DNA from 4 places in the Kitasatospora sp. NPDC029367 genome. Region 3 is predicted to be linked to each of the others. Evidence: riboswitches for the same ligand, from Rfam matches in the RefSeq annotation. Region 3 holds a riboswitch; each other region holds the start of a gene.
The links. Region 3 has a riboswitch for cyclic di-AMP ahead of ACZ4W5_RS01315 (glycoside hydrolase family 16 protein). Riboswitches for the same ligand answer to the same signal wherever they lie in the genome.

Region 1 (7,083 bases), on a different contig from region 3:
GTCCTCGTGCGCCTTCTGGTAGGCGGCGGCCAGCTCCGGGTCCTCGGCGAGCCGGGCCGTCTGATCCTTCATCACACCCTCCGCCTCCAGGGTGCCGATCAGCGAGGCGGCCTTGGGGCAGGTCAGGTAGTACAGCGTCGGGAACGGCGTGCCGTCCGGCAGCCGGGGGGCCGTCTCCACGACGTCGGGGTTGCCGCAGGGGCAGCGGTGCGCCACGCCGCGCAGGCCGCGCGGCACCCGGCCGAGCTGGGCGGCGATGGCCGCGACGTCGGCGTCGGAGACGGCGGGGTGGTTCTCAGTGGTCATGGGGGGTGGGGTCTCCAACGGAGGACGGGGGGAGCGGACGGGGTGCGGCGGGAGCCAGCGCGACGGTGTCGGCGGCGTCCACCGAGTCCCAGATGCTGGTGTACCAGGGCTTGGCGGCCTTCGCCGGGCCGGCGGCCGCGTCGGCGGCGGGAGCGGCCGAACCGGCCGGGGCGGAGGGCTGGGCGGCTGGACCGGCCGGGTCCACCGCGATGTACGGGGTCTCCCCCGGCACCGCGTAGTGCAGCCGGGCGCGGGCCTGCGCCTTGACGTACTCCGGGTCCTGCCAGCGTGCCTTGTCCCGGCGCAGCTGGTCGACCTGCTGGCGCGCGTGGTCGGCCTTCGCCCGCTGGGCGGAGATCTCGGCGCGCTGGGAGATGAACTGCCGCGTCGGGTAGGCCAGGATCGCCACCAGCGAGCAGAGCACCAGGACCAGGACGGTCGCCCGGCTCGTGAACCGAGGCCGGGCCGCCAAGCCCGGGATCCTCCAGCCAGCCATCTCCCGTATCCCCTCCTGGTCGCGACGGTGCCCCGCCGTCCACCCTACGGGGTGAGCGGCGGGGCACCGGTCAGGCGTGCGCTACCGGGGGCCTCGGGCCCCCGGCGGCCGGGCCGGACGTCGCCCGGCCCGGGCGTGCTCAGCCCTCGTGCTTGAACCGCGGGAAGGCGCCGCGGCCGGCGTACTCGGCGGCGTCGTCGAGGATCTCCTCGATGCGCAGCAGCTGGTTGTACTTGGCGACGCGCTCGGAGCGGGCCGGGGCACCGGTCTTGATCTGGCCGCAGTTGGTGGCGACGGCCAGGTCGGCGATGGTGACGTCCTCGGTCTCGCCGGAGCGGTGCGACATCATGCAGCGGTAGCCGTTGCGCTGGGCCAGCTCGACGGCGTCCAGGGTCTCGGTCAGCGAGCCGATCTGGTTCACCTTCACCAGCAGCGCGTTGGCGGTGCCGGTCTCGATGCCCTTGGCCAGGCGGGCCGGGTTGGTGACGAACAGGTCGTCGCCGACCAGCTGGACCTTGTCGCCCAGCTTGACGGTCATGGCCTTCCAGCCGTCCCAGTCCGACTCGTCCAGCGGGTCCTCGATGGAGACCAGCGGGTAGGAGGCGACCAGCTCGGCGTAGTACTCGATGAGCTCGGCGGAGGTCAGCGCCTTGCCCTCGAACTGGTAGGCGCCGTCCTCGTAGAACTCGGAGGCGGCGACGTCCAGGGCGAGCGCGATGTCGCGGCCGGGCACGTAGCCGGCCTTCTGGATGGCCTCGGTGATGAGGTCCAGGGCCTCGCGGTTGCTGTCCAGGTTCGGCGCGAAGCCGCCCTCGTCGCCGAGGCCGGTGGACAGGCCGCGCTCCTTCAGCACGCCCTTGAGGGTGTGGTAGACCTCGACGCCCCAGCGGACGGCCTCGGAGAAGGACTCCGCGCCGATCGGGGCGATCATGAACTCCTGGATGTCGACGTTGGAGTCCGCGTGCGAGCCGCCGTTGAGGATGTTCATCATCGGGACCGGCAGGACGTGCGCGTTCGGGCCGCCCAGGTAGCGGAACAGCGGCAGGTCGCTGGCCTCGGAGGCGGCGTGCGCGACGGCCAGCGAGACGCCCAGGATGGCGTTGGCGCCGAGCGAGGACTTGTCCGGGGTGGCGTCCAGGTCGAGCATGGCCTGGTCGATCAGGCGCTGCTCGGTGGCGTCGTAGCCGACCAGCTCGGGGCCGATCTGCTCGATGACGGCCAGGACGGCCTTCTCCACGCCCTTGCCGAAGTAGCGGTTCTTGTCGCCGTCGCGCAGTTCGAGCGCCTCGAAGGCGCCGGTCGAGGCACCCGACGGAACAGCGGCACGACCCGTGCTGCCGTCGTCGAGGCCGACCTCGACCTCGACCGTGGGGTTGCCGCGGGAGTCGAGGATTTCACGGGCTACGACGACATCGATGGACGGCACGAAGCATCTCCTTGCGGAAGCAGGGTCCGGCTGCGGGTGGTGCCGTCGGCCGGACGATTGCGGAGTCGTTACGACCAGAGCCTAACCGCCCGGGCTCCCGGGGCCACGTCGGCCTGGGCTGCGTCTCACCGTGTGGCCCGGCTACCCACCGGTAGTTCACCTGCTCGTCCCGGCGCGTCCCACCGGGGCGGGCGGACACGGACGTAGGGGGCCGCCGGGCGCGGCCCCCTACCTGTCCAGCGTGTCGTCCGCCGTGGAAGCGGTCCGGCTCAGCCCAGGTGCAGGACCTGGCCGGGCACGATCAGGTCCGGGTTGCCGCCGACCGTGCCGCGGTTGCCGTCGTACAGCGCCTGCCAGCCACCGGACACGCCCTGGGCGGTGGCGATGCCCGACAGGGTGTCGCCGTCCCGGACGGTGTAGTCGTGGCCGGTCGTGGCGGCCGGGGCCTGGGCGGCCCGCGGGGCGGCGTGCTTGGGGGCGTACTGCTGCGCCGACGGGTCGGCGGGCTTCTCGGCCTGCTTCGGCGCGGCGTGCTTCGGCGCGTACTGCTGGACCGGCTTCGACTGGGCGGGCTTCGCGGCGGCCTTGGGGGCCTGCTGCTTGGGCGCCTGCTGCTGGGCCTGCTGCTTCTGCGGCTTGACGTCCGAGGAGGTGTCCACCTCGGCCGGGGCGCCGCCCTTGCTCAGGCCGGCCTTCTTGGAGCAGACCGGCCAGGCGCCGGGGCCCTGCGAGGCGAGGACCTTCTCGGCGACCGCGATCTGCTGCGCCTTGCTGGCCTGGTTGGCCTGCGCCGCGTACGCGGTGCCGCCGTACGCCTTCCAGGTGCTGGGGGTGAACTGGAGGCCGCCGGAGAAGCCGTTGCCGGTGTTGATGCTCCAGTTGCCGCCGCTCTCGCACTGGGCGACGGAGTCCCAGACGGAGGCCGGGGCGGCGGAGGCACCGGTGGCGGTGAGGAGCGGCAGTGCGAGTCCGACGCCGGCCACACCTGCGACGGCGATGGCCTTCTCGGCCTGGGTGCGACGACGATGACGGCCAGTTCCAACGAACAGCATGAAGGTCCCTCTCCGCACGCCTGCGAGGTGAGCTGTCGGGTTCGGACCGGGAGGTGGCCCGGCCGCCGTCTGCGGAATCGATTCCGCGCGGGCGGCTTCACCCCGAGCCGTGGAGGAACGGCAACAAACCTGGTTCCCCCGCCCCTGCCCAGGGTTCTGGTCGGTTTCCCGTGACGCGGCGGGCAGGATTCGGCGTCCCGCGCACGAGGTCCGCAGCTGCGAACTCCACGGAGACTAGACAGATCCTCAGACGAATCACAAGCTCATATCACCGACATCACACCAGAATTACGGCCCGTGTTCGATCGCCTACCAACGGCGGGTCTTTGTCCGGTTTGATGGGCGTTCATACCGCCGTTGGTGGCCGGTTCCGGATGCCTCGTCAGCGTGTCGCCGGCTCAGGAAGGCCGTGCGGCGACCTGAGCTCCGGACTGAATTCGACCGGAAGTTCGCGCAATCCACGCATGATCAGGCCACCCCGCCAGCGCAGATTCTCCGGGCTTTCGGCCAGTCGCAGATCGGGCAGCCGGGAAAGCAGTGTGGCCAGCGCGGACCGCCCCTCCAGCCGGGCCAGCGGGGCGCCGATGCAGTAGTGGATGCCGTGCCCGAACCCCAGGTGGGGGTTGTCGCTCCGGGCCAGGTCGAGGGTGTTCTCGTCCGAGAACCTGGCCGGATCGCGGTCCGCCGCCGCCAGCACCACCAGCACCGGATCCCCGACCGGGATCTCCACCCCGCCGATGGTCAGCGGACGGGTCGCGAACCGCCAGGTCGCCAGCTCCACCGGCCCGTCGTAGCGCAGGAGTTCCTCGATCCCGGTCTCCAGCAGCGCGGTCTCGCCGCGGGCCACCGACTCCTGCAGCAGGGCCCGCTGGCCGGGATTGCGCAGCAGCGCGTACGTGCCGTTGCCGATCAGGTTCACCGTCGTCTCGAACCCGGCGAAGAGGAGGATGAAGGCCATCGCGGCGGCCTCGTTCTCGGTCAGGTGCTCGCCGTGGTCGCTCGCCCGGATCAGGCCGGAGATCAGGTCGTCCCCGAGGTCCGCCCGCTTGCGGTGGATCAGCTCCAGCAGGTACGCCCGCATCCGCTTCACCGCCCGCCCCACACCACCGCGTTGGCCGCCCGCCTGGCCCGGCTTGGTGTGGCGCAGCATCATTCCGGCCCAGTCGCGGAAGTCGTCCTGGTCCTCGGCCGGCACGCCCAGCATGTCGCAGATCGCGTAGATGGGGAGCGGGAACGCGAACTCGTGGATCAGGTCCGCCGAACCGCGCTGCGCGAAGCCGTCGATCAGCCGGTCGGTCAGCTGCTGGACCCGCGGCTCGAACTCGGCCACCCGGCGCGGGGTGAACGCCTTCGCCACCAGGCGGCGCAGCCGGGTGTGGTCCGGCGGGTCGATGTTCAGCAGGTGGGTCATCAGGTCCGCCTGCCGCTCCCCCGGGATGCCCACCCGGCCGGTGCGGTGCGCCTGCTCGCTGTGGTGCGCCGGGTTCTTCGACAGCCGGCTGTCCGCGAGCGCCTGCCGGGCGTCCGCGTAGCGCGTCACCAGCCAGGCCTCCACCCCGCTCGGCAGCTTGGTGCGGTGCACCGGCGCGTGCTCGCGCAGCCAGGCGTAGGCGGGGTACGGGTCGGCGGCGAACTCCCAGGTGAAGAGCTGCGGGTCGGGCTGGGCGGCGGGCTGGGCGCCCTCGGGCTGAGCTGGCATGGGTCGACCGTAACCGCTGGACCGGACGGGCCCGGACCACCGGCGGACGTGCCCCCGCGACCGGCCGGAGGTCACCGCGGCGCGAACCGTCCGTGACCGGCGCGTGAGCGGGGCGCCGACACTCCGTGGACGGCTCGTGGACGCCGGGTGGACAGGCCTTGGCCAGCTCTTGGCCGGGCGGCAGGCGTGAGCCTGGTCACCTGCGGGGTAATCCCTGTTGCGGAGGGTCAGGACGTGCCTACGATCCTCCGAAGTACGCGCGGGCGCCGGTGCGGTGCCGCCCGCAGGGAGGAGCTGGACCAATGACGGTCAGCGGAGCAGTCGTCGTCATCGCGGTACTCGCGGGCGGTTCGGGGGCCGACCTCGCCCGCCGGTTCGCCGCGGCCGATGCCGCCGGGATGCTGATCGCCGACACCCACGTCGGCGTCGCCGAGGACCTCGCCGCCGAACTCGACCGGCCGGGCTGCCCCGTGGTCGGCGTCTCCGGCGACGTCCGCCGGCCCAGCGACGTCGCCGCCCTGGTCGACACCGCCGAGAAGCACTTCGGTCCGATCGACCTCTTCTGCGTGGCGGGCCCGAAGGGCGAGCGGATCGTCTCCCTCGCCGACCTGCCCGCCCACCTCGACCTGGAGCGCCTCGCCGAGCTGGTCGTCCTGATCGGCGAGGCGATCGGCGAGCTCGTCCCGCCGCAGCGGTCCGCCTCGGAGCGCACCGCCACGGCGGCCTGAGCCGCCCCCACTACTCCGGCTTGAGCCCCTCGGCCGCGCGCACCGCCTCCCGGTAGCCGCGCGCGGCCGAGCGCAGCGCCGCGTCCACGTCCACCCCGGCGTCGTGCGCCCGCTGCACCACCGCCAGCAGCAGTCGGCCCACCGACTCCGCGGTCAGCTCCGCCGGCAGCTCGTACGGCTCGTCCGGCACCTGTGCGAAGCCCGCCCGGCGCACCCGGGACACCAGCTTCGCCGCGTACGCCAGCGCCGGCAGCCCGGCCGGGACGCCGTCCAGGACGGACTCCCGGTCCGCCTTCTCGGCCGCCTTCAACTGCTCCCAGTTCGCCTCCACCTCGGCGGCGCCCTCCGCCTCGACGTCCCCGAACACGTGCGGGTGCCGGTACACCAGCTTGTCCACGATGTCCCCGGCCACGTCGTCAACGGTGAACGGCCCGGTCGGGTGCTCCTCGGCGATCCGGGCGTGGAAGAACACCTGCAGCAGGACGTCGCCCAGCTCCTCGCGCAGCGCGTCCCGGTCCCCCTCCTCGATCGCCTCGACCAGCTCGTAGGCCTCCTCGACCAGGTACTTCACCAGGCTCTCGTGGGTCTGCTCGGCGTCCCACGGGCAGCCGCCGGGCGAGCGCAGCCGGTCCATCACCGAGGCGAGGTCCAGCAGCCGCGCACCCGGCAGGTCGTACGAGCCGGGCAGCACCTCGATCTCCGGCACCTCCCCGGCGTGCTCCACCGCGAGCCGGGCCAGCGCGTCCGTCAGCCCCGGGTCCCCGTCCGGGCCGCCCAGCCACACCGTCGGCCCCGCCCCGGTCGGCTGCCCGGTCAGCAGCCGCGCCAGCGCCGGCGCCGACCCGGCCGGCACCACCTCCACCGCCACCCCGGCCTGCCGCACCGCCGCCACCTGCGGATGCCCCTCGTCCGCCACCAGCACCCGCCCGGCCGACCGCAGCGCCTCCCAGGCCGGCCACGCCAGCAGCCCGGGGGCCACCCGGTGGGTGGTGGTCAGCAGGATCAGCTTCGCGCCCGGGGCGTCCGTCGGCACACCATTAGTCGTCACACCTCGAACCTACCCGCCGCGGGCGCCCCGGGCCCCGGCCGGTGCCCGACGGCCGAACGGCGGCCCCGGGCCGGGCCCGGGACCGCCGTGAACCGCTGTGGACCGCCGGGGACCGCTGTGGACCGCCGGGGGCTACTTCTTCGTCCCCGCCAGGTCGTCGAACATCGCCGACAGGAACTCGGTGCACCAACCGAGCAGTTCGCGCCCGACCAGCGGCTTGCCGCCGATCCGGCCGGTGCTCGGCCGGGGCACCAGCAGCTGCCGGGCCGCCGCCTTGACCTGGCTGCGCGGGTAGAGCCGGTTCAGCCGCAACTGCTGGGACTCCCGC
Region 2 (7,083 bases), on a different contig from region 3:
CCGACTGCTCCAGAGCCTGGAGGAGGAACGGTTCGTCTACCGCGACGCGGCCTACCGCTACCACCTCGGCGCCGGCCTGTTCGCCCTGTCCGGCCTCGCCCTGGAGCAGCGCGGCGTCCGCCGGATCGCCGCCCCGCACCTCGCCGAGCTGAACTCCGCCACCGGCCAGACCGTGCACCTGGCCGCCTACGAGGGCGGCGAGGTGGTCTACATCGACAAGTTCGACTCCCGGCACCCGGTCAGGATGTACTCCCGGATCGGCCTGCGCGCCGCCCTGCACAGCGCCGCCGTCTCCAAGGTCCTGCTGGCCGACCTCCCGCTGCCCGTACGCCGCCGGGTGGTGGCCGGGATCGACTTCACCCCGCACACCGAACGCACCCTCACCACGCCCGAGGCGCTGCTCGCCGAGCTGGAGAAGGTCGCCGCCCAGGGCTGGGCGCAGGACCACGCCGAGCACGAGGCCTTCATCAACTGCGTCGCCGCCCCGATCCGGGACGCCAGCGGCCGGGTGGTCGCCGCCGCCTCCATCTCCGTCCCGGACGTCGTCCTCCCGTACGAGCAGGTGCTGGACCTGCTCCCGCAGCTGCTCGCGACGGCCCGGGCCGTGTCGGCCGACTGCGGCTGCCCCGACCACAATTGACGAACCGCCCCAACCACAATTGACGAACCGTCAGCTAACCTTCACCACCGCAAGGAGCCCCGACCCCGATGTCCTCCGACAAGATCGAGATCCGCACCGACGGCGCCCCGGCCCCCGCCTGGATGTTCTCCCAGGGCGTCCGCAAGGGCCCGATCCTCCAGGTCTCCGGCCAGGGCCCGCAGGATCCGGCGACCGGCGAGTACCTCCACCACGGCGATGTGAAGGCGCAGACCCGCCGCACCCTGGAGAACGTCAAGGCCATCGTCGAGGCCGGCGGCGCCACCATCGAGGACGTGGTGATGTTCCGCGTCTACCTCACCAAGCGCGCCGACTTCCCGCTGATGAACGAGGTCTACGCCGAGTTCATCGAGGAGAACGTCAAGCCCGGCGGGGTGAAGCCGTGCCGCACCACGATCTTCGTCGAACTGCCGCAGGAGCCGATGCTGGTGGAGATCGACGCCCAGGCCGTCATCGCCTGACCCGCCACCACGACGCCCCGGGGATCCGGACGCCACCACGCGTCCGGACCCTCGCCGCATCTCCGCCCCCCTTCACACCTCCACGTCCCCACGCGCCCACTTGTCACACCTCCAGAGGGAGATTAGGTTAGGCTCACCTAACAAACAGGAGGTCCGTCCATGAGCCTCACCGCCGGCGACGCCGAGGTGCCCGAGCCCACCACCGCCGAACGGGTCCGCAGCCTGCTCAGCGCGACCTCCTCGCTCACCGTCCGCGCCCTCGGCGAGCGCCACGACCTGGACACCCCGGTCTCCGTCCACGGCTCCCGACTGCGCCTGCGCGCCCCGCTGGACGCCCCGCTCGTCGCGGCCCTCGCCAGCGCCACCGCCACCGACGGCCTGGCCGTCGTGCTCGACGTCACCGACGTCTCCCCCGTGGCGGTCCGCGACCGCATCCGCGCCCGGCTCACCCTGGCCGGCCGGCTGCACCTGGCCCACCTCGCCGACGACGGCCTCAGCGTCCACCTGCGGGTCGACGTCGCCCACGCCGTCCTCGCCACCCCGTACGGCACCGGCGCGCTCACCGCCGCCGACCTCGCCCTCGCCGCCCCGGACCCGCTGGCCCGGCACGAGGCCGCCCTGCTCACCCACCTGGCCGACGACCACGCCGACGCCCTCGACCTGCTCACCCGGCTGCTCGACCCGGCGCTGCTCACCCACGGCCCGGACGTCCGCCCGCTCGCCCTGGACCGCCACGGCCTGGTGCTGCGTCTGGACCACTCGCACGGCCACCGCGACGTCCGCCTGGTCTTCCCCGAACCCGCCCGCGACACCGAGGACTTCGGCCATCGGATGCACGACCTGCTGACCGCCGCCGAACACGACCTCCCGGCCCGCCGGAACTGACCCCCGCCCACCCCGGCCCGCCGGAACTGACCCCCGCCCACCCCAACCCGCTCCCCGAGCCGGGAAACGGCAGCGGCCGGCCCGGCCGTACGAGAGGTATCCCCGTACGGCCGGCCGGCCTTGGGCGTGTCCCGCGCCCAGGTCCACTGGTGCGGCGATCACCCGGTCGAGCGGTCACCCGACATGACCATCCCGGGCGGTCGATTCGCCCCGCATCAGCGGTGGTTCACACGTTCCTGCGGAAGGACCAGCAGGGTCAGAGCGCGACGCCGTGCGCCCGCAGGTAGGCGACCGGGTCGATGTCCGAGCCGTACTCCGGACCGGTACGGATCTCGAAGTGCAGGTGCGGGCCGGTCACGTTGCCGGTCGCACCGGAGAGGCCGAGCTGCTGGCCGACGGTGACGGTCTGACCGATGCTCACGCCGATCGAGGACAGGTGCGCGTACTGGGCGTACTTGCCGTCGGCGAGCTTGATCTCGACCTCGTTGCCGTAGGCGCCGCCGTTGCCGGCCTTCACCACGACACCGTTGGCGACGGCGCGCAGCGGGGTGCCGGTGGCGGCGACGAAGTCCTGGCCGGTGTGGTGGCCGGAGGCCCACATCGAGCCGGCCACGCCGTAGGCCTCACCCAGCACCGGGTTGGCGAGCGGGGCGACGTAGCCCGAGGTGGCGGCGACCGGGGCGGCGGTGACGGCCTGGGCCGGGGCGGCGGTCTGAACCTGGGTCTGCAGCTGGGCGCCGGGCTTGGCGGCCTCGGTCCGGACCTGCACCTGGGTGTCCGCGGCGGCGGAGGTGTCCTGGCCGGCCGGAGCGGCGGGCTTCGCCGGAGCGGCGGGCTTGGCCGGGGCAGCGGGCTTCGCGGCGTCAGCGGCGTGACCGGCGAGGGTCAGCTGCTGACCGGGGAAGATCAGGTTCGGGTTGGCACCGACCACCGAGCGGTTCTGCTCGTACAGCGCCTGCCAGCCGCCCTCGACGTGCTTGACGTCGGCGATCTTCGACAGGGAGTCACCGCTGACGACGCGGTAGCTCTGCTGGGCGGCCGGGGCGGCAGCCGGAGCGGCGGCCTCGGAGGCGGCCGGAGCGGTGGTGGCCGCCGGGGAGGTGTGCGCCTGGGCGCTGATCGCGGTCACGAGCGGCAGGACGAACGAGGCGCCGGTGACGGCGGTGGCGATGCCGATGCGGGCGGCACGGGGCAGGGCGATACGACGAGCCTGTGCAGGCATGGAATTTTCCTCTCCGACGCCTGCGAGGTGAGCTGTCGGGTTCGGGCTGGAGTTGCCCGGCCGCATGCGCGGCTTCACCCCAAGCCGGCCCTGGTGGTCCGCGCCCGAAAAGGCGCGAACTCCGGTCCGGCGACTTACCTGTGGGTCCCCCGCTCCTGCCGTACAGAGTTCGGTGCGAGCCACCGGGCAGCGGCAGGACTCGGCGTTCCACCCGGTGGATCCGTCCGGACTGGCCGGGCGGTCGCTGAACTAAAACTCATCCGTTCGGGTGAAGCAATGTCGATCTCTTGAATCGGCAACAAACTGCACCGCCGCCGTCACCCTCCGGATGATCCCCTGCACGGTCAGTGCACGATCCATTCACCCGGCGCCACTGATCCACCACCCTGCGCCGCGGGCACCACCCCCGTGCGACCGTCCGTTCACGCACCGCCACCGACCGACACACCACCCGGTGACCCTTGTCACGTGCGCCCCGGCGGGCGCAGGATTCGGCCCGTGGCCACCTCTCAAGCCGGCACTCTGCGCCTGGGCACCGCGCAGGGCCGCTGGGTACTCCTCGCGACCGTGCTCGGCTCCAGCATGGCGATGCTCGACGGCACCGTCGTCAACGTCGCCCTGCCGCGGATCGGCGCCGACCTCGGCGCCTCCCTCGCCTCCCTGCAATGGACCCTGAACGCCTATCTGCTCACCCTGGCCGGTCTGATCCTGCTCGGCGGCGCCCTCGGCGACCGCTACGGACGGCGCCGGGTCTTCCTGATCGGCGTGGTCTGGTTCGCCGTCGCCTCCGCGGCCTGCGCCGCGGCCCCGACCATCCACGTGCTGATCGCCGCCCGCGCCGTCCAGGGCATCGGCGGGGCGCTGCTCACCCCGGGCTCGCTCGCCATGCTCCAGGCGGTCTTCCACCCGGACGACCGCTCGGCGGCGGTCGGCCTCTGGTCCGGCCTGGGCGGGGTGTCGGCGGCCGTCGGCCCCTTCCTCGGCGGCTGGCTGGTGGACGGCCCCGGCTGGCGCTGGATCTTCCTGCTGAACCTGCCGCTGGCCGCCGCCGTGATCGCGGTGACCTCCCGTTACGTCCCGGAGAGCCGGGACGAGTCCGCCACCGGCCGCTTCGACGTACCCGGCGCCCTGCTCGCCGCCCTCGCGCTCGGCGCCGTCACCTACGCGCTCACCGCCGCCGGGGAGGGACTGTCCCCCGCCGTCTGGGTCACCGGTGCGCTCGGGCTGCTGCTGGCCGCCGCCTTCGTGGCCGTCGAGCGGCGCGCACCCGACCCGATGCTGCCGCTCGGACTGTTCTCCTCCCGGCTGTTCACCGCCGTGAACCTGGTCACCCTCTGCGTCTACGCGGCGTTCAGCGGGGTGTTCTTCCTCCTGGTGGTGCAGTTGCAGATCGTCTCGGGCTTCTCCCCGCTGGTCTCCGGCTTCGCCCTGGTGCCGATCACGCTGCTGATGCTGACCCTGTCCGCGCGCGCCGGGCGGCTCGGCAAGCGGATCGGCCCGCGCGTCCCGCTCACCGTCGGCCCGCTGCTGTGCGCCGCCGGGGTCCTGCTGATGCTGCGCACCGGCCCCGGCTCCTCCTACTGGGCGGACGTACTGCCCGCGGTCGCGGTGATGGGCTCCGGGATGACGCTGCTGGTCGCACCACTGACCGCCACCGTGCTGGCCGCCGTCGAGGTGCGGCACGCGGGCATCGCCAGCGGCGTCAACAACGCCGCCGCCCGCGCGGCCGGCCTGCTCGCGGTGGCCGCCCTGCCGGCCCTGGCCGGACTGAGCGGCGACGCCTACCGGGTGCCGTCCGCGGTGGACTCCGCCTTCCACACCGCGATGCTGATCTGCGCGGGCCTGCTGGCCGCCGGCGGGCTGATCGCCTTCGCCACCGTCCGGGGCAACGTGCTGGCGCCGGAGGAGGAGCGCCCGGTGGCCGAGCCGAACTGCGACTGGCCCTGCGCCACCACCACCCCGCCGCTCGACCCGGGCCGCCCCCGGACGCACGAGGGCCCCGCCACCGGAACGGCGGCAGGGCCCTCGTCGGAGAACTGACGCCAGGTCAGTTCAACGGAGTGTCAGAGGATGTCACCCGGAGCGTACTTGGCCGCCTCCGGGTAGGCCGCCGCGACGGCCTCCACCTGGCGGACGACCTCGGCGACCTGCGCCCCGGCCGCACCGGTGAAGGACAGCCGGTCGGCGAGCAGCGCGTCCAGCGCGGCCCGGTCCAGCGGGATCCGCTCGTCGGCGGCGAGGCGGTCCAGCAGCTCGTTCTCCCGGGCGCCGGCGCGCATCGCCAGCGCCGAGGCGACGGCGTGCTCCTTGATGACCTCGTGGCCGGTCTCCCGGCCGACGCCCGCGCGCACCGCGCCCATCAGCACCTTGGTGGTGGCCAGGAACGGCAGGTAGCGGTCCAGCTCGGCCTCGATCACGGCCGGGAAGGCGCCGAACTCGTCCAGGACGGTGAGGAAGGTCTCCAGCAGGCCGTCGAAGGCGAAGAAGGCGTCCGGCAGCGCGACCCGGCGCACCACGGAGCAGGAGACGTCGCCCTCGTTCCACTGGTCACCGGCCAGCTCGCCGGTCATCGACGCGTAGCCGCGCAGGATGACGGCCAGGCCGTTGACGCGCTCGCAGGAGCGGGTGTTCATCTTGTGCGGCATCGCGGAGGAGCCGACCTGGCCCTCCTTGAAGCCCTCCGTGACCAGCTCGTGGCCGGCCATCAGGCGGATGGTCTTGGCCAGGCTGGACGGCGCGGCGGCCAGCTGGACGAGGGCGGTGAGCACCTCGAAGTCCAGCGAGCGCGGGTAGACCTGGCCGACGCTGGTCAGCACATGGTCGAAGCCGAGGTGGCCGGCGACCCGGCGCTCCAGCTCGGCCAGCTTCTGGGTGTCGCCGCCGAGCAGGTCCAGCATGTCCTGGGCGGTGCCGACCGGGCCCTTGATCCCGCGCAGCGGGTAGCGGGCGATCAGCTCCTCCAGGCGGCGGAAGGCGACCAGCAGCTCGTCGGTGATCGACGCGAAGCGCTTGCCCAGGGTGGTGGCCTGCGCGGCCACGTTGTGCGAGCGGCCGGCCATGACCAGCTCGGAGTGCTGGGCGGACAGCTTGGCCAGGCGCACCAGGACGGCGACCGTGCGGTCCCGGACGTGCTCCAGGGACTGGCGGATCTGGAGCTGCTCGACGTTCTCGGTCAGGTCCCGGGACGTCATGCCCTTGTGGATCTGCTCGTGGCCGGCGAGCTCGCTGAACTCCTCGATCCGGGCCTTCACGTCGTGGCGGGTGACCCGCTCACGGGCGGCGATCGAGCCGAGGTCGACCTGGTCGATCACCCGCTCGTAGTCGGCGACGGCATTCGCGGGCACCTCGACACCGAGGTCCTGCTGGGCCTTCAGGACGGCGAGCCACAGGTGGCGCTCGAGGACCACCTTGTGCTCGGGGGACCACAGCTGGGCCAGGGTCGCCGAGGCGTACCGGGAGGCCAGGACATTGGGGATCTGGGGCTTCGCGCTCACGCTTCGCAAGCCTAACAGCCGAGGTCACGCGCCCTGCAGCCACCAACGCGCTACGCCCGTAGAGCCTTGGCGCTACTGCGGCGCAACCGTCCGGCCGGCCAGCACCGGCAGGACCTGCCGGCAGATCGAGTGCAGGGCGATCCGCTGCTCGTCGGTCATCGCCTCGAAGGCCTGGTGGGTGCGGGCCATCTCGCCGCGGATCCGGTTGAGGATCTCCCGGCCCTCGGCCGTGATCACCACGATCTTCACCCGGCGGTCACCGGCGGCCGCCTCCCGGTTGGCCAGGCCCAGCGTCTCCAGCCGGTCCACGATCCCGGTCACGTTCGACGCGTCGCAGCCCAGTCGCCCGGCCAGCGCGCGCAT
Region 3 (7,083 bases):
GGCTCGGGCAGGTCCTGGCACCCTGACGATCAGTCAACAGGCGTCCTCGACAAGAGCGATCGGGCCGGTGACGGCGCCCCGCCGTTCGAGTGGCGGTGGGCGAGTTGCGGCGCCGCCGCGTCGGCGGCTCGGACACCCTGGGGCGGACGCGGCCCGCGACGGCGCGGGCCGCCGGAGCACGGGAACAGGGTGAACGGCGTGGCACAGCACGGAGCACGGGGCGGCGCGGGGCGCACGGGATTCGGCCGGATCGGACGGGTCGGCCGGGCCGGATGGGGCGGCCGGATCGGATGGGGCGCGGCGGTGACGGCGGGCTGCGCGGCAGCCGCACTGGCCGCCGGCCCGTCCTGGGCGGTGCGGCACCCGGTGCCACGCCCGGACCTGGGGGTCGTCGCGCCGGGTGCGCCCGAGGCGTCCACACTGCCGGCCGTGGTCGCCAAGCCGTCCACATCGCACCTGGAGGTGGTCCGGATCGACCCGGACCCGGCGTCGCCCGGCGGCACCACCACCATCCACGCCTTCGTCGCCAACGCGGGCCCGGACACCACCGCGTCCCCGTTCACGGTGACGGTCACCCTCCCGAACGGGGTGACCGCGGACCCCCCGTTCTACCCCACGGACTGTGAGGTCGTCGCACGCGGCAGGCAGGTGCGCTGCGTCTTCGGCCCCGGGCTGAAGGAGGGACGCAGCGCGACCGCCCTCGTCCCGGTCCTGCTCTCCCCCGATCTGCCGCCCGGGGTCCTGGCGGGCGGCTCGGTCGAGGTGCGCAGCGCGGACGACCCGGGGGGCATCCGCCACCGGGAGCCGTTCGACATCCGGGTCGTCGAGACGACCGAGGGCTGACGGCCGGATCGCCCCACCGGTCACCGGCCGCCGGCGAGCGGCTGCCGGATCCCGGTGACCGGTGGGGCGGGCTCGTGGTTACCGGTACACGTGGTCACCGGTACACGTGGTCACCGGTACAGGTGGTTACCGGTAGACGTGGTCACCGGCAGACGTGGTCACCGGCAGACGCGGTCACCGGTAGACGCGGACGTAGTCGGCGGCCATGGTGATCGGGGCGTTCCCCTGCGGCGCCGGGTGGTACTTGCCGGCGCTCACCGAGAGGTTGAGGATCAGGTACGCCGAGAAGTTGGCCCCGACACCCTTGCCGTCCGAGAACACCTTGACGCCGTTGACGTACCAGTCCACCGAGTTGGCGCCGTAGTAGGTGCCGATGGTCACCCACTGGTCGGCGGCGACGGCGCTCGCATCGGTGTAGTAGTCGGGGTTGCCGGGGTTGACGTGGTTGGTCAGCTCCAGCAGGTTCGGGTTGTCGGGGTGGTACTCGAAGGAGTCGATCTCCCCGTTGCCGTTCTTCCAGGTCCACAGGGCGGGCCAGGCGCCGGTGCCGGCGGGCAGCTTGACCCGGGTCTCGGCGTAGTCGCCGGTCTTGACCTGGAAGCCCTCGGCGGAGCCCTCGGTGGTCAGGAAGCCGGTGTTCCAGGACTGCTTGCCGTTCTCCAGGGTGGGGCCGCCCGGGGCGGCGGTGAACGTGGCGACGCCGTTCCCGACGGTGACGTTGTTCTTGTTCAGCCAGTCGAGCTTGTTGTCGTCCGGGTTGTGGTTCCCGTACTTGTACGAGGTGCTCTTGTCACCGACCCAGCGCTGGCCCCAGTTGATCGGGCCGTTGAACTCGTCGGACCAGGTCAGCGACTTGCCCGCGATCGGGGAGGACGGCGCCGAGGTCGTCGGGGTGGCCGTGGCGGTCGGGGTGCTGGTCGGGGTCGGGGTCGCGGTGGGGGTCGCGGTCGGCTTCGCGGTGGGGGTCGCCGTGGGGGTCGCGGTGGGGGTCGCCGTCGGGGACGGGGCCGGCGTGGGCGTACCCGTGGCCGAGACCACCAGCTGCTGCGAGGGCAGGTTGTGCCACGCGCCGCCGAGGTCCTGCCAGAAGCCGAACTGGGTGTACGTCCCGGCGGCCAGGGTGCGGGCGGCGCTGGTGTAGTTGAATCCGCCGGGGCAGATCTGCACGTTGCTCGCGTTGCCCGGGAAGTCCAGGTTGGTGCCGCGCGCGTCACGGACGCCGACGCCGACGGTCTTGGCGGTGAAGCAGGACGAGGAGTGCAGGGCCAGCGAGGCGGTGCCGGCCTTGCCGGCGACCATGGTGGCGGGGGCGAGCCGGTCCTGGGTGACGGTCGGGCCGGTGGCGGCCTGGGCGCCGGAGACGGACGGCAGGCCGAGCAGGCCGGCGCCGGTGATGGCGAGCGCCCCGGTCGTGGCGAGGGCGGCGTTGCGGCCGCGGTGGGACGGACGGGCGTGGCGGGGCGCGCGACGGCGCCGGGCAGGCTGGTGCATGGGGATCCTCTGCGACGCCTGCGAGGTGAGCTGTCGGATTCGGGCTGCAGTTGCCCGGCCGCCTGTGGAGCGGCTTCACCCCTAGCCGCGACCCGCACGCTGGTGCGTACGGGCCGGGCGCTGACCTTGGTTCCCCCGCTCCCGTCCGCTGTGGTGCTCGGGTACTCGCCGGCGGGTGGACGGGACTCGGCGTCCCGGCGGCGGGGTCCGCGACGGCGGACGACGACTGCAGGCTAGGCAGGCCGTCCGTGGACGGACAACCTGATCAAGCCGGTTGTCGCACAGCTCACAGTGGTGTCGATCAACGACGCTGCGTGGTGGCCGAGTTGATCACCGGAGTCGACGCCGCCCGGTCCCCCCGTCCGGCCCGCCCGGGATGCCGGCCGCACACGGTACGCGGTACGACGGTGGCGGACTGTACCGTGACCGCCACCGTGACAGCCGTGGCGTGGAGCCACCCGTATCCGCCCGGTCGGATAAATTGGAGCCCTGGGATTTTCCACGGTGCACAAGAGCACCGACCAGAGCCGTACGACCCGTCCCCCGTTCCGGAGAAGAGGTTCCGCCCCACCATGACCGCGCCCGCGCCCCTGCCCGCCTTCGCCGGCCGCACCTACGTCTTCCGGGCCGACAACGGCGCGGCCTTCCGCAACTCCTACTCGGCCGACGGCACCCGGCTGCGCTGGGAGGGCCTCGGTGAGTCGGCGGGCCAGTGGGAGGACGTGCGGCTGCACGTCGCCGAGGTCGCACCGGAGATCTACTTCGTCAGCTGGACGGAACAGAGCGGGATCACCGTCAGCCACGTGATGGACCTCAACGCGCTGACCGTACGGGCCTTCTGGACCTTCGAGGGCGAGGGCGGCCGGGTCGGCCAGTTGCACACCGGAACGCTGGAGCGGGTCGCCTGACCGGCGCCGAAACGGACCGCCCCCCCGGGAGCCGCGGCTTCCGGGGGGCGGTGTGTTCCGTGTGTGTTCTGCCCTGTTCCGTGTGTTCTGCGTGTCCTGCGCGTTCCGCGGGCGGCGCCGTCAGACGGTCTGGCCCGGGTGGCCCGGCTGGTTCGGGACCTTGAGGTGCTGGGACAGCCACTCCAGTGAGGACGGCAGCAGGGCGCTCCAGGTCTCGAAGTTGTGGCCGCCGTTCTCGAGCATGCTGTAGGAGACCTTCATCGGGCTCTTCGCGGCGTCGATGAACGCCTCGGTGTCCTGCTTGTAGTTGCCGTCGCCCTTCTTGGTGCCGGCCAGCAGCACGGAGACGTTCGGCTGCGGCAGGTTCTTCAACCGCCACATCAGGTCGGCCTCGTTGCGGCGCTGCTTGCTGCCGCCGAAGAGGTCGCCGGTGGTCGGGTCGTCGGCCGCCTCGTAGTACCCGGAGAGGGACACGGCGGTCGGGAAGACGTCCGGGTGGCGCATGGCCAGCTTGAGCGCGCAGTAGCCACCGGTGGAGTTGCCCATGAAGGCCCAGGCCTGCGGGTCGGTCGAGACCCGGTAGCTGGCCTGGATCGCCGACGGGACGTCCTTGGTGAAGTACGTGTCGGACTGGGCGCCGCCGGGAATGTCCTCGCACTCGGTGTCCTGCGGCAGCGCGGGCGAGGGGCGCATCAGGACCATGACGGTCGGCTGCATCCGGCCCTCCTGCAGCAGCTTGAGCGCGGCGCCCGGGTAGTTGAAGCGGGTGATCAGGTTCTCGGCGATTCCTGGGAAGCCGGTGCTGACGATCACGGCCGGGAACTGCTTCTGCGCGTACTCGGGCTGGAAGTACTGGGGCGGAAGGTAGACGTAGCCCTCGGTCGACAGCCGGCTCTCCTTGCCGTCGATCCGGACCTTGCGGATCTCGCCGGACTGGCTGGGCTCCCGGCCCATGGCGCCGCCGCCCTTGACCGAGGCCTGGCCTATGGTCTCGACCAGCAGTCGGCCGGAGGCGTCCGCCTTGTTGTGGATGACGACCGGGCCGGTGCTGCCCGTGCCCATCAGGTCGTCCCAACTGCTGTAGAAGGCGAAGTAGTTGTTCGCCACCAGCCCGAGCGCGGCGAGCACCGCCAGCTGGGTGGCGAGCAGCGCGCCGATCCGGCCGAGCACCGCCTGCCAGCTCTTCCGGGCGAGTCTGGGCCAGAGCCAGACCGTGCCGACCATCATCACGACCGCCATCAGCACGGCCAGTGCCAGCACCTTGTGGCTCGTCAGACCCATTTTCCAGTTGCTCCCACGCCTCGAACTCCCACCCCTCCGTTCAGGGACATCCGAGGAGGTCACCCCGGTTCCCCCACCGGGGCGCGAGCACCAACCCTAGCGGGAGCTGTGAGGAAGCTGATCGGGGGCTGTGGGCAGGCCGCGAACAGATGACAGAGTTCAACTTTCAGATAACAGATAACAGATAACAGATTTCGAAAGTTGTTTGCTGTCATCTGTTCGCTGTCCCCCGTTCGATCGCGCCCGTTCGCCGCCGGCCCGCTACTCCCCCGCCGGCTGAGCCCACAGCCGTAGCCCCACCGTGAGTTCGCGCATGCAGCGGGCACCGAGGTCCTGCGGGGAGCCGGGGCCGGTGACAGCGGCGTCGGAGCCCGCCCACTGCTCCAGGGCCACCCGGATAGCCGCCGTGGCCGCGGCCGCGGCCAGCCGGACCTCCAGCGGATCGACGCCGTCCGGACAGCGGGCGGCCAGCACACCCCGCAGCCGCTCCTCCGACCCGGCGTGGACCCGCTGCCAGGTGCCGTCCAGCCGCGGGTCGCGCAGCAGGTCGCGGGTCCAGTGCATCGCCTCGACGGCCGCGTCGTCGGCCGGGGTGAGCGACTCGACGGCCGAGCGCTCCAGCGCCTCGCGCAGCGGTATGTCCGCCGGGCTCTCGGCCAGCAGGTCCATCCAGCGCTGCCCGCCGGCCGCCAGCAGCGGGGCGACGGCGTCCTCCTTGACGGAGAAGTAGCGGTAGAAGGTGCGCAGCGAGATGCCCGCGGCGGCGGCGATCTCCTCGGCGGTGGTCGCCTCGGCGCCCTGCTCGGCGAAGAGCGCGGCGGCGGTGCGGGCGATCTCCAGCCGGGTGGCGTCACGGCGGCGCTGGGTCAGGGTCGGGCGTCCGGTCACAGGGGTCAGCGTACGCAAGCGATCACAGTCACGACACATCGCGCCCGAGTGGCACATCAAGCCTTGTTGGCACAACGTGACACATGGACGTACCGTGTCTCTTGAGGTCGAGAGACCACGAACGAAGGAGGACCACCATGGAGCGCTTCAGCGGACGGAACGTCCTGATCACCGGCGGCGGCTCTGGCATCGGCCAGGCGACCGTGCACCGGATCCTCGCCGAAGGCGGGAAGGTCGTCGCCGTCGACGTCAACGAGGACGGCCTGAAGAAGACCCTGGACCGCGCGGCCGCCGAGGGCACCGCCGACCGCCTGACGATCCAGGTCCTGGACATCTCGGACGAGGCCGCCGTGGTGGCGGGCGTCGCCGAGGCCGTCGCGGGCCTGGGCGGTCTGGACGTCCTGGTCAACGCCGCCGGCATCCTCCGCTCCTCGCACACCCACGAGACCACCCTGGAGTTCTGGAACAAGCTCCTCGCCGTGAACCTGACCGGCACCTTCCTGATGACCCGCGAGGCGCTCCCCGCGCTGCTCGCCACCGGCAAGGGCGTGGTGGTCAACTTCAGCTCCACCTCCGCGAGCTTCGCCCACCCCTACATGGCCGCCTACGCCGCGACCAAGGGCGGCATCCAGTCCTTCACCCACGCGATCGCCTCGGAGTACTCGAAGCAGGGCCTGCGCGCGGTCTGCGTCGCACCTGGCAGCATCGACAGCGGCATGACCAACAACCCGGGCCTGCCCGCCGACGCCGATTTCGGCCTGCTGGCCAAGCTCTCCCCCGCCCTCGGCCACGGCTTCGCGGGCCCGGACACGGTGGCCGGCGTGATCGCCATGCTGGCCTCCGACGACGGCGCCTTCGTCACCGGCACCGAGCTCCGGATCGACGGCGGCACCCACATGTGAGCCCCCGGTCCGGTCACCGGCGGGGCCCGTGCCCTCCCCCATCGGGCACGGGCCCTGTCGGCGTCCTCCTTCTCAGGCTTCTCAGGCTTCTCAGGCTTCCGGTCGCAGTCAGCTGGTAGCGGTCAGCCGGTAGCCCGGGCGTGCCGACCGTTCGAGGCCACGCCCCGCCGGGCGTCGCGGTGGGCGGCCAGGGCGTTGCCGACCGCCGCGAGCGCGGCCCCGAGCAGCAGGAACGCCACCGCCAGCAGGAAGCACGCCCCCGCGATCCGGCGGTAGCCGCCGTGCCGGGCGGGGTCGAGGAACGGGTACGGGTACCAGCCGACCGCGTGGCCGCGGAGTAACGCGTACGTCAGGTAGACCAGCGGGAACCCCAGCCAGCCGAGCACCGTCCGGGCCCGGACGGGCCGGGCGGGCGGGTCGACCAGCCAGTCGGCGAGCACGAGCAGCGGCATCACGCGGTGGACCACGTCGTCCACCCAAGGGATCACCAGCGGCGCCGGGTACGTCGCCAGCAGCGTGCCGTACGCCAACCCGGTGACCACCAGGTAGAGCACCACCGCGCCGCGCACCGCGTCCGGTACGGGCCGGCGGCCGGTCAGCCCGGCCCAGCCGCCGTAGCCGAGGACGGCCGCTCCGGCGAGGTTGGCGAGGTTGGTGAAGTAGCTGAGGAAGTTCACCACCCCGGAGCCGTCCGTCGCCGCGTGGTAGCCGGAGAAGCAGAGTGCGACGACCAGGAAGGCCGCGACGGCGAGCCGGGCGGGGGCGAGCCA
Region 4 (7,083 bases), 200 kb from region 3:
GCCGAGGAACGACCCGGGAGGACCACACCCCGGGCCCTCCGGCCCGCCCCCGCGCCGGGCCGGCCCGCGACCCCGGCACCGGCGACGACTCCCCGCTCCGGATACTGCGGCTCCGGGCCCGCAGCACCGGCGGGAGCATCCGCGGCAGCACCCGCACCACCCCGGCAGGCCCCGCCGGACGGTCCGCCACCGGACCGCTCACGAGCGCACGGGCCCGCCGCCCCCGGCCCCGGACAAAGACAAAGGCCGTCGTGGTGTCAGCACCCACGACGGCCCCCCGATGGTGGAGCAGCGGCCGGTCAGACCGCGAGGTGGTCGAACTCCCCGTCCTTGGCACCCAGCAGCAGGGCCGCGATCTCGGCCCGGGTGTAGATGAGCGCCGGGCCGTCCGGGAAGCGCGAGTTGCGCATCGCCACGTCGCCGCCCGGCAGGGCCGCGAACTCGACGCAGTTGCCCTGGGAGTTGCTGTGCCGGCTCTTCTGCCAGACCACCCCCGTGAGCTCGGCGGCGGCCATCCCGTTGTAGGCGTGGTTGGAGCCGTGCGTGTCCTGCGAGTCGTGCATAGAAGTCTCCCGAAGAGCTCCGGAGTTGTCGTCCAGCGCGGCGCCCCGGCACCCGCCGAACGAACGGACCGGCCCCGTACCGGCCCGGCACAACGCCTCACTTGACGCGATGATAGCCGCAGTGCACGTGCATCAGCACGGGACATTGCAGGTGCACGAGGCTTTTCGACGGTCGCCGCGAACTCTTCACGGACCCTTCTCCTGACGGTACGTAAACGGACATAGGCGATTGAATCGACGGTCCGTCCATAACCGGCCGTGAGCGGTTCCCCGCTGAATGTTGATCTTCGAATGCCGGGAGTCGCCCCGCCGTGACCCTCCGTCAGGTCGCCCGGCGACTGTGAGACATCTCACGCCAGACCGGTGCAACGCGCCGCCCCACCGGATACGTCAGGGCAACTGAGGGGCTCCGTACGGGGCTTGGGCGAGGAATGTCCGGATTGTAGGCAATCGCCCCGGACCGGAGCGGCATGAACACGACCCCCGCACCGTGACCACCCGAAACCCGTACGGCAGCCGACTGCAGGCCTGACGGGCAGATGTCCTACGATCTCCGGCATGAGCACCGCAGCCATCCCGGGCGCGCCACTGCCCGTCCGCACTCCAGGCTCCCGTGCGCGGGGGCGCCACCGCCGCCCCGAGCGCCCCGAGATCCGCACCGGCTCGCCGGCCCTGGTGCTCGCCGTACCCGCGACCGCGGGGCCCGAGTCCCGCTCGGTCGTCGCGGAGCTGCTCTCGATCGTCCGCAGCGAGCACGCCGGCGTCCAGGCCGCGGTCGGCTACCTCCCGGCCACCGACGCCGGGGCCGCGGAGCCGCAGGAGCACACCGTCGCGGAGCTGCTGGCGGCGGCCGCCGAGGCCGGACTGCCGACGCCCGTCGTGGTGCCGCTGGTCCCGGGCCCGCACGACTTCCTGACCGGGCTTCACGCCGTCGCCGCCGAGTACGGCGCGACTGTCACCGACGCGCTGGGCCCGCACCCGCTGCTGGCCGAGGCCGTCCACGTCCGGCTGTCCGAGGCCGGGCTGGCGCGGGCCGACCGGGCCCGGCTGTTCGCCATCGCGACCGCCGCGGACGGCGTGGTCCTGACCACCGTCGGCGGCGAGGACGCGGCCGCCGCGGCCGGGATCACCGGCGTGCTGCTGGCCGCCCGACTGGCCGTCCCGGTCGTCGCCGCCGCGCTGGACGTGCCCGGCTCGGTCGCCGCCGCCGTCGGCCACCTCAAGGAGACCGGCTCCGAGCGTCCGGCCCTGGCCCCGCTCGTGATCGGTCCGGAGGCGGACTCGGAGCTGCTCGCCGCGGCCGCCGAGGAGACCGGCTGCCCGTCGGCCGCGCCGCTGGGCGCCTATCCGACGGTCGGCCAGCTGATCGCCTCCACCTACCTGGCCGCCCTGCCGGTGCCGACGGCGGAGGAGCTCGCCGAGGCCGAGGCGGAGGCCGCGGCCACCGTCGGGGCCGAGGGTTCCCGGCGGGCCCACGCGGCCGCCGAAGGGCCCCTGGAGGGCTAGCACGACCCGCTGAACGCCCGTCGGCCGCCACCGGCGGAACCCGCACGGCCCGTACCGCCCATACCGTCGAAAGGGCCCGGAACGACTTCGTTCCGGGCCCTTTCGACGTGCTCCGATTCACCCCACTGGTGAGCTGGGCCGACAATGCGACGCAATGTCCGTTTCCGGTTCATTTGTCGATGAATATCCGACGGGTGGTGAGCACGTTCCCCGGCGCGCGATTCACGGCCGCTCCCCCCCGTACCCCGAGCGTGCGCCCTTTGCGCTCCAACGCTCCGTCACCTCTTTCCTGAGGCGGAGCCAGTTATCAGAATCCGCTGCGATATTGCCGGAAAACGATCATTTACGATCATGAATTACGGGCCGTGCGGCGTTTCCCGCTAAACCGTGATGCGCATCACAGGTATTTGCAGATCTCACTTAAGTCTGCTTAACGTGCTCCCCGTTCGTGACCACACGGACCCAGTTCATCCGCGACGCCGAGTCCTGCCGTCGGATGTCCTGGCAGCGCGAAAACGCATCACGGCAGGAGCGGGGGAACCACAGGTAAGTCGCCCCGGACCGTTCTCCGGAACCGTCCAGGGCTAGGGGTGAAGCCGCGCCCACAGCGCGGCCGGGCAACTCCAGCCCGAATCCGACAGCTCACCTCGCAGGCGTGGGAGAGGACCGCGTCTTCATGCTGCCTTCCAACGGCAACCGCCTGTCCAGCCGCACCCGTCGCGTGATCGCCGCCCTCGGCGTCGCCGGCGTCGGCCTCACCGTCCCCTGCCTCACCACCGGCACCGCGAACGCCGCCTCCGTCGCCACCTGGGACAAGGTCGCCCAGTGCGAGAGCGGCGGCAACTGGAGCATCAACACCGGTAACGGCTTCTACGGCGGCCTCCAGTTCACCTCCAGCACCTGGGCCGCCTTCGGCGGCACCGCCTACGCCCCGCAGGCCAACCAGGCCACCAAGGACCAGCAGATCGCCGTCGCCGAGAAGGTCCTCGCCTCGCAGGGCCCCGGCGCCTGGCCGGTCTGCTCCGTCCAGGCCGGTCTGACCCAGGGCGGCGCCGCAGCCGCCGTCGACACCTCGGCCGGCTCCACCGCCGCCAAGCCCGCCGCCAAGCCGGCCACCCCGAGCAAGCCCGCCGCGAAGCCCGCCAAGCCCGCCGCCCCCGCGCAGGACCAGGCCCAGGCCTCCGGCGACTCCGCGGCCGCCTCCGCCCAGTCCGCCAACAGCACCTGGGCCCAGAAGCGCCAGGCGCAGGCCCAGGCCGGCAGCTACACCGTCGTCGACGGCGACTGGCTGTCCTCGATCGCCGACAAGCACAACATCCAGGGCGGCTGGCAGCGGCTGTACGACCTCAACCGCAGCACCCTGACCGAGGGCCCGGACACCATCTACCCGGGCGAGCAGCTGACCTTCGGTGACGGCGCCTCGGCCCAGGACGACCAGTCCGCCGCCAAGTCCGGCTCGGACTTCACCTGGTTCGACCGCTCGCAGAAGGCCGGCCAGGCCTCGAACGGCGGTGCCGTGAACGCCAAGCCGACCGCCCAGAGCAAGCCGTCCGCCGCCAAGCCCGCGTCGAAGCCGGCCGCCCAGGCGCAGACCCCGGCCGCGGCCCCGGCCGCCACCGGCAGCATGGCCGCCGCGGTCTCCTTCGCCCAGTCGAAGATCGGCCAGGCGTACGTCTACGGCGGCACCGGCAACGGCGGCTGGGACTGCTCCGGCCTGACCCAGGCCGCGCTGCGCGCCGCGGGCATCAACATCCCGCGCGTCGCTGCCGACCAGGCCGCCGCCAGCACCCACGTCTCGCTGGACAGCCTGCAGCCGGGCGACCTGCTGTTCTGGTCCAACAACGGCCAGGACTCCGGCGTCTACCACGTCGCCATCTACATCGGCAACGGCCAGTACGTCGAGGCCGCCAACCCGAGCTCGGGCGTCCGCCTCCAGACCATCGCCAACTGGGCCCCGGACTTCGCCGGCCGGGTCTGAGCGACCGCGAACCGAGCGGCCGCCAACGGCTGACGCCGAAGCCCCGGGGAGAGCGCACCCGCTCCTCCCGGGGCTCCGGCGTACCCGCAGGCCCGGATTCCGCATGGTCAAACCCCGGCCCACGGGGCATGCTGCTGCTCTGCACCCGAGGAGGAGTCACATGGCCCAGGTCACCATCACCCTCGACGCGAACCTCGCGATCGACGCGATGCTGCTCTCCGGCACCAAGAACCCGCAGGACGCCGTCGAACTGGTCGTGCGCGACTTGGGCGTGTCTGACAATTCCCGCCGGGCGCGCGACGCCGGGGCACGCACCTCGCCGCGTTGTCGTCAGTCGCCGATGCTCCGCATGGACTCCCTCCTCCGCCTTGCGATGCACGCACCCCAACGCCGCGCGCTGATCCGACGCGAATTGTCAGACACGCCCTACCTGGCCCGCGGCCGCCGCACCGGGACCAGGACCGGCGACGCGGCCGACGGCCACCGGGTCTCCACCGACCGCCCGGCCGCCCAGGAGGGCTGACCGGCAGCCGGGCCCGGCCGGGCGGAGCGGAGCGGGCCGGGCCGCCCCCGAGCACCGCACGCCGACGGGCCCCGGAGAGCAACCGCCCTCCGGGGCCCGTCAGTTGGCCCGCTCTGCCCGGCCCGGCCGGCCCCCGGCCGTCCGGGCCGCGCCCGGTTCTCAGCGCGCGCAGGCCCCGGTGGAGCCCCGCATCACCAGCTCCGGCTGGAACATGAACTCCCCGCGCTGGGCGGAGTTCCCGCCGACCTCCTCCAGCAGCGCGTCCACCGCAGCCGTCGCCATCGCCTCGACCGGCTGGCGGATGGTGGTCAACGGCGGCTCGGTGAAGGCGATCAGCGGCGAGTCGTCGAAGCCGACCACCGACACGTCCTGCGGCACCGACAGCCCGCGCTGGCGCACCGCCCGGATCGCGCCGAGCGCCATCATGTCGCTGCCGCAGATGATCGCCGTGCAGCCCTTGTCGAGCAGCGCGCCCGCCGCCGCGTGCCCGCCCTCAACGCTGAACAGCGTGTGGTGGACGAGGTCCTCGGCCTCCTCCCCGCTGAGCCCGAGCACCTCGCGCATCGCCGCCGTGAAGCCCTCGATCTTGCGCAGCACCGGCACGTACCGCCGCTGCCCGACCGCCAGCCCGATCCGCTCGTGCCCGAGCTCGGCCAGGTGCTGGACGGCCATCCACATCGCGGAGCGGTCGTCCGGCGAGATGAACGGCGCGTCGATCTTCTCGCTGTAGCCGTTGATCAGCACGAACGGCACCCCGCGCCCGGCCAGCCGGGCGTAGCGGTCGTGGTCGGCCGTGGAGTCGGCGTGCAGCCCGGAGACGAAGACGATGCCCGCCACGCCCCGGTCGACCAGCATCTCGACCAGTTCGTCCTCGGTGGACCCGCCGGGCGTCTGGGTGCACAGCACCGGGGTGAACCCGTGCCGGCTCAGCACCTGCTCGATCACCTGGGCCAGCGCGGGGAAGATCGGGTTGCTCAACTCCGGTGTGATCAGCCCGATCAGGCCCGCACTGCGCTGGCGCAGCCGGGTCGGCCGCTCGTAGCCGAGCACGTCGAGCGCCGCCAGGACGGTCTGCCTGGTGGCCGCGGAGACGTTCGCCTTGCCGTTGAGCACGCGGGAGACGGTGGCTTCGCTGACCCCCGCCTGCGCCGCGATGTCTGAGAGTCGCGCCGTAGTCACGGGCCCAGAGCCTATTGCACCCACGTCAGACCGCCCACCAGCCGGTGCTGTCCGGTGCGAGCACGGTCTCGCCGCCGTCCGTCCCGAGTTCGGTCGAGGAGAGCAGCAGTCGGCCGGGGACGGGTATCCGCACCGGCTCGCCGGTGGTGTTCACCGTGCAGACGAAGGAGCCGCGCCGGAAGGCGAGGGTGCCCTCGGGGGCGTCCAGCCACTCGACCCCGGTGCCGGCGCCGAGGTCGGGCTGCGCCCGGCGGACGGCCAGCGCGCTGCGGTAGAGCTCCAGGGTGGAGGACGGGTCGCCGGTCTGCGCCTCGACGCTCAGCCCGGCCCACTCGGCGGGCTGCGGCAGCCAGGACGGCCCGCCCGCGACCGGTCCGAAGCCGTACGGGGCCTCGGTGCCGGACCACGGGATCGGCACCCGGCAGCCGTCGCGGTAGCCGTCCTGGCCGGCCTGGCGGAAGAAGGACGGGTCCTGGCGGACCTCGTCGGGCAGGTCGGTGACGTCCGGCAGGCCGAGCTCCTCGCCCTGGTAGACGTACGCGGAGCCGGGCAGCGCGAGCATCAGCAGGGTGGCGGCGCGGGCCCGGCGCAGGCCGAGCGCGCGGTCGCCCGGGGTGCGGATCTGGGTGCCGAGGCCGGGCTCGTTGGCGAACCGGGTGGCGTGCCGGGTGACGTCGTGGTTGGACAGCACCCAGGTGGTGGGGGCGTCGACCGGGCGCATCGAGTCGAGCGAGAGGTCGATCACCTCGCGCAGCGCGGCGGCGTCCCAGTCGGTGCCCAGGTACTGGAAGTTGAAGGCCTGGTGCAGTTCGTCGGGGCGGACGTAGTTGGCGGTGCGCTGGACGGTCGGGGTCCAGGCCTCGGCGACGCCGATCCGCTGCCCCGGGTACTCGTCGAGGATCCGGCGCCAGCTGCGGTAGATCTCGTGCACGCCGTCCTGGTCGAAGAACGGCATGACGTCGTTGCCGAGCAGCTTGAGCTGGTCGGCGCCGCCGAGGTCGGGCAGTCCGGGGGCCTTGACCAGGCCGTGGGCGACGTCGATCCGGAAGCCGTCCACGCCCATGTCCAGCCAGAACCGCAGGATCGAGCGGAACTCGTCGGCGACGGCCGGGTTCTCCCAGTTGAAGTCGGGCTGCTCGGGGGCGAACAGGTGCAGGTACCAGTCGCCGGGGGTGCCGTCCGGGTCCTCGGTGCGGGTCCAGGCCGGGCCGCCGAAGATGGACTCCCAGTCGTTGGGCGGGAGTTCGCCGTTCTCGCCCTTGCCGGGGCGGAAGTGGTAGCGGTCGCGCAGCGGGGAGCCGGGGCCCTCGCGCAGGGCGCGCTGGAACCACTCG

Region 1: another riboswitch for cyclic di-AMP. It lies ahead of ACZ4W5_RS27425 (transglycosylase family protein); the one in region 3 lies ahead of ACZ4W5_RS01315 (glycoside hydrolase family 16 protein).
Region 2: another riboswitch for cyclic di-AMP. It lies ahead of ACZ4W5_RS23345 (M23 family metallopeptidase); the one in region 3 lies ahead of ACZ4W5_RS01315 (glycoside hydrolase family 16 protein).
Region 4: another riboswitch for cyclic di-AMP. It lies ahead of ACZ4W5_RS02155 (transglycosylase family protein); the one in region 3 lies ahead of ACZ4W5_RS01315 (glycoside hydrolase family 16 protein).

The regions. Positions count from the first base shown of each region.
Region 1 is NZ_JBVHYH010000060.1:3,415-10,497, forward strand. It holds partial or broken gene ACZ4W5_RS27410 (DUF501 domain-containing protein) at 1-324, opposite strand, end outside; gene ACZ4W5_RS27415 (FtsB family cell division protein) at 296-778, opposite strand; gene eno (phosphopyruvate hydratase) at 942-2,228, opposite strand; gene ACZ4W5_RS27425 (transglycosylase family protein) at 2,498-3,280, opposite strand; cyclic di-AMP (ydaO/yuaA leader) riboswitch at 3,282-3,452, opposite strand; gene ACZ4W5_RS27430 (cytochrome P450 family protein) at 3,663-4,979, opposite strand; gene ACZ4W5_RS27435 (SDR family NAD(P)-dependent oxidoreductase) at 5,282-5,707, shown strand; gene ACZ4W5_RS27440 (nucleoside triphosphate pyrophosphohydrolase) at 5,718-6,755, opposite strand; gene mfd (transcription-repair coupling factor) at 6,888-7,083, opposite strand, start outside.
Region 2 is NZ_JBVHYH010000045.1:34,227-41,309, reverse strand. It holds gene ACZ4W5_RS23360 (IclR family transcriptional regulator) at 1-640, shown strand, start outside; gene ACZ4W5_RS23355 (RidA family protein) at 709-1,119, shown strand; gene ACZ4W5_RS23350 (DUF2470 domain-containing protein) at 1,279-2,004, shown strand; gene ACZ4W5_RS23345 (M23 family metallopeptidase) at 2,261-3,226, opposite strand; cyclic di-AMP (ydaO/yuaA leader) riboswitch at 3,229-3,411, opposite strand; gene ACZ4W5_RS23340 (MFS transporter) at 3,809-5,266, shown strand; gene purB (adenylosuccinate lyase) at 5,290-6,720, opposite strand; gene ACZ4W5_RS23330 (MarR family winged helix-turn-helix transcriptional regulator) at 6,793-7,083, opposite strand, start outside.
Region 3 is NZ_JBVHYH010000001.1:275,768-282,850, reverse strand. It holds gene ACZ4W5_RS01325 (IclR family transcriptional regulator) at 1-26, shown strand, start outside; gene ACZ4W5_RS01320 (hypothetical protein) at 199-843, shown strand; gene ACZ4W5_RS01315 (glycoside hydrolase family 16 protein) at 1,018-2,334, opposite strand; cyclic di-AMP (ydaO/yuaA leader) riboswitch at 2,335-2,500, opposite strand; gene ACZ4W5_RS01310 (phenolic acid decarboxylase) at 2,907-3,242, shown strand; gene ACZ4W5_RS01305 (alpha/beta hydrolase) at 3,363-4,523, opposite strand; gene ACZ4W5_RS01300 (TetR/AcrR family transcriptional regulator) at 4,785-5,411, opposite strand; gene ACZ4W5_RS01295 (SDR family NAD(P)-dependent oxidoreductase) at 5,549-6,313, shown strand; gene ACZ4W5_RS01290 (Pr6Pr family membrane protein) at 6,436-7,083, opposite strand, start outside.
Region 4 is NZ_JBVHYH010000001.1:477,626-484,708, reverse strand. It holds gene ACZ4W5_RS02165 (DUF397 domain-containing protein) at 300-563, opposite strand; gene ACZ4W5_RS02160 (sirohydrochlorin chelatase family protein) at 1,122-2,069, shown strand; cyclic di-AMP (ydaO/yuaA leader) riboswitch at 2,576-2,738, shown strand; gene ACZ4W5_RS02155 (transglycosylase family protein) at 2,746-4,047, shown strand; gene ACZ4W5_RS02150 (hypothetical protein) at 4,208-4,570, shown strand; gene ACZ4W5_RS02145 (LacI family DNA-binding transcriptional regulator) at 4,730-5,749, opposite strand; gene ACZ4W5_RS02140 (glycoside hydrolase family 13 protein) at 5,775-7,083, opposite strand, start outside.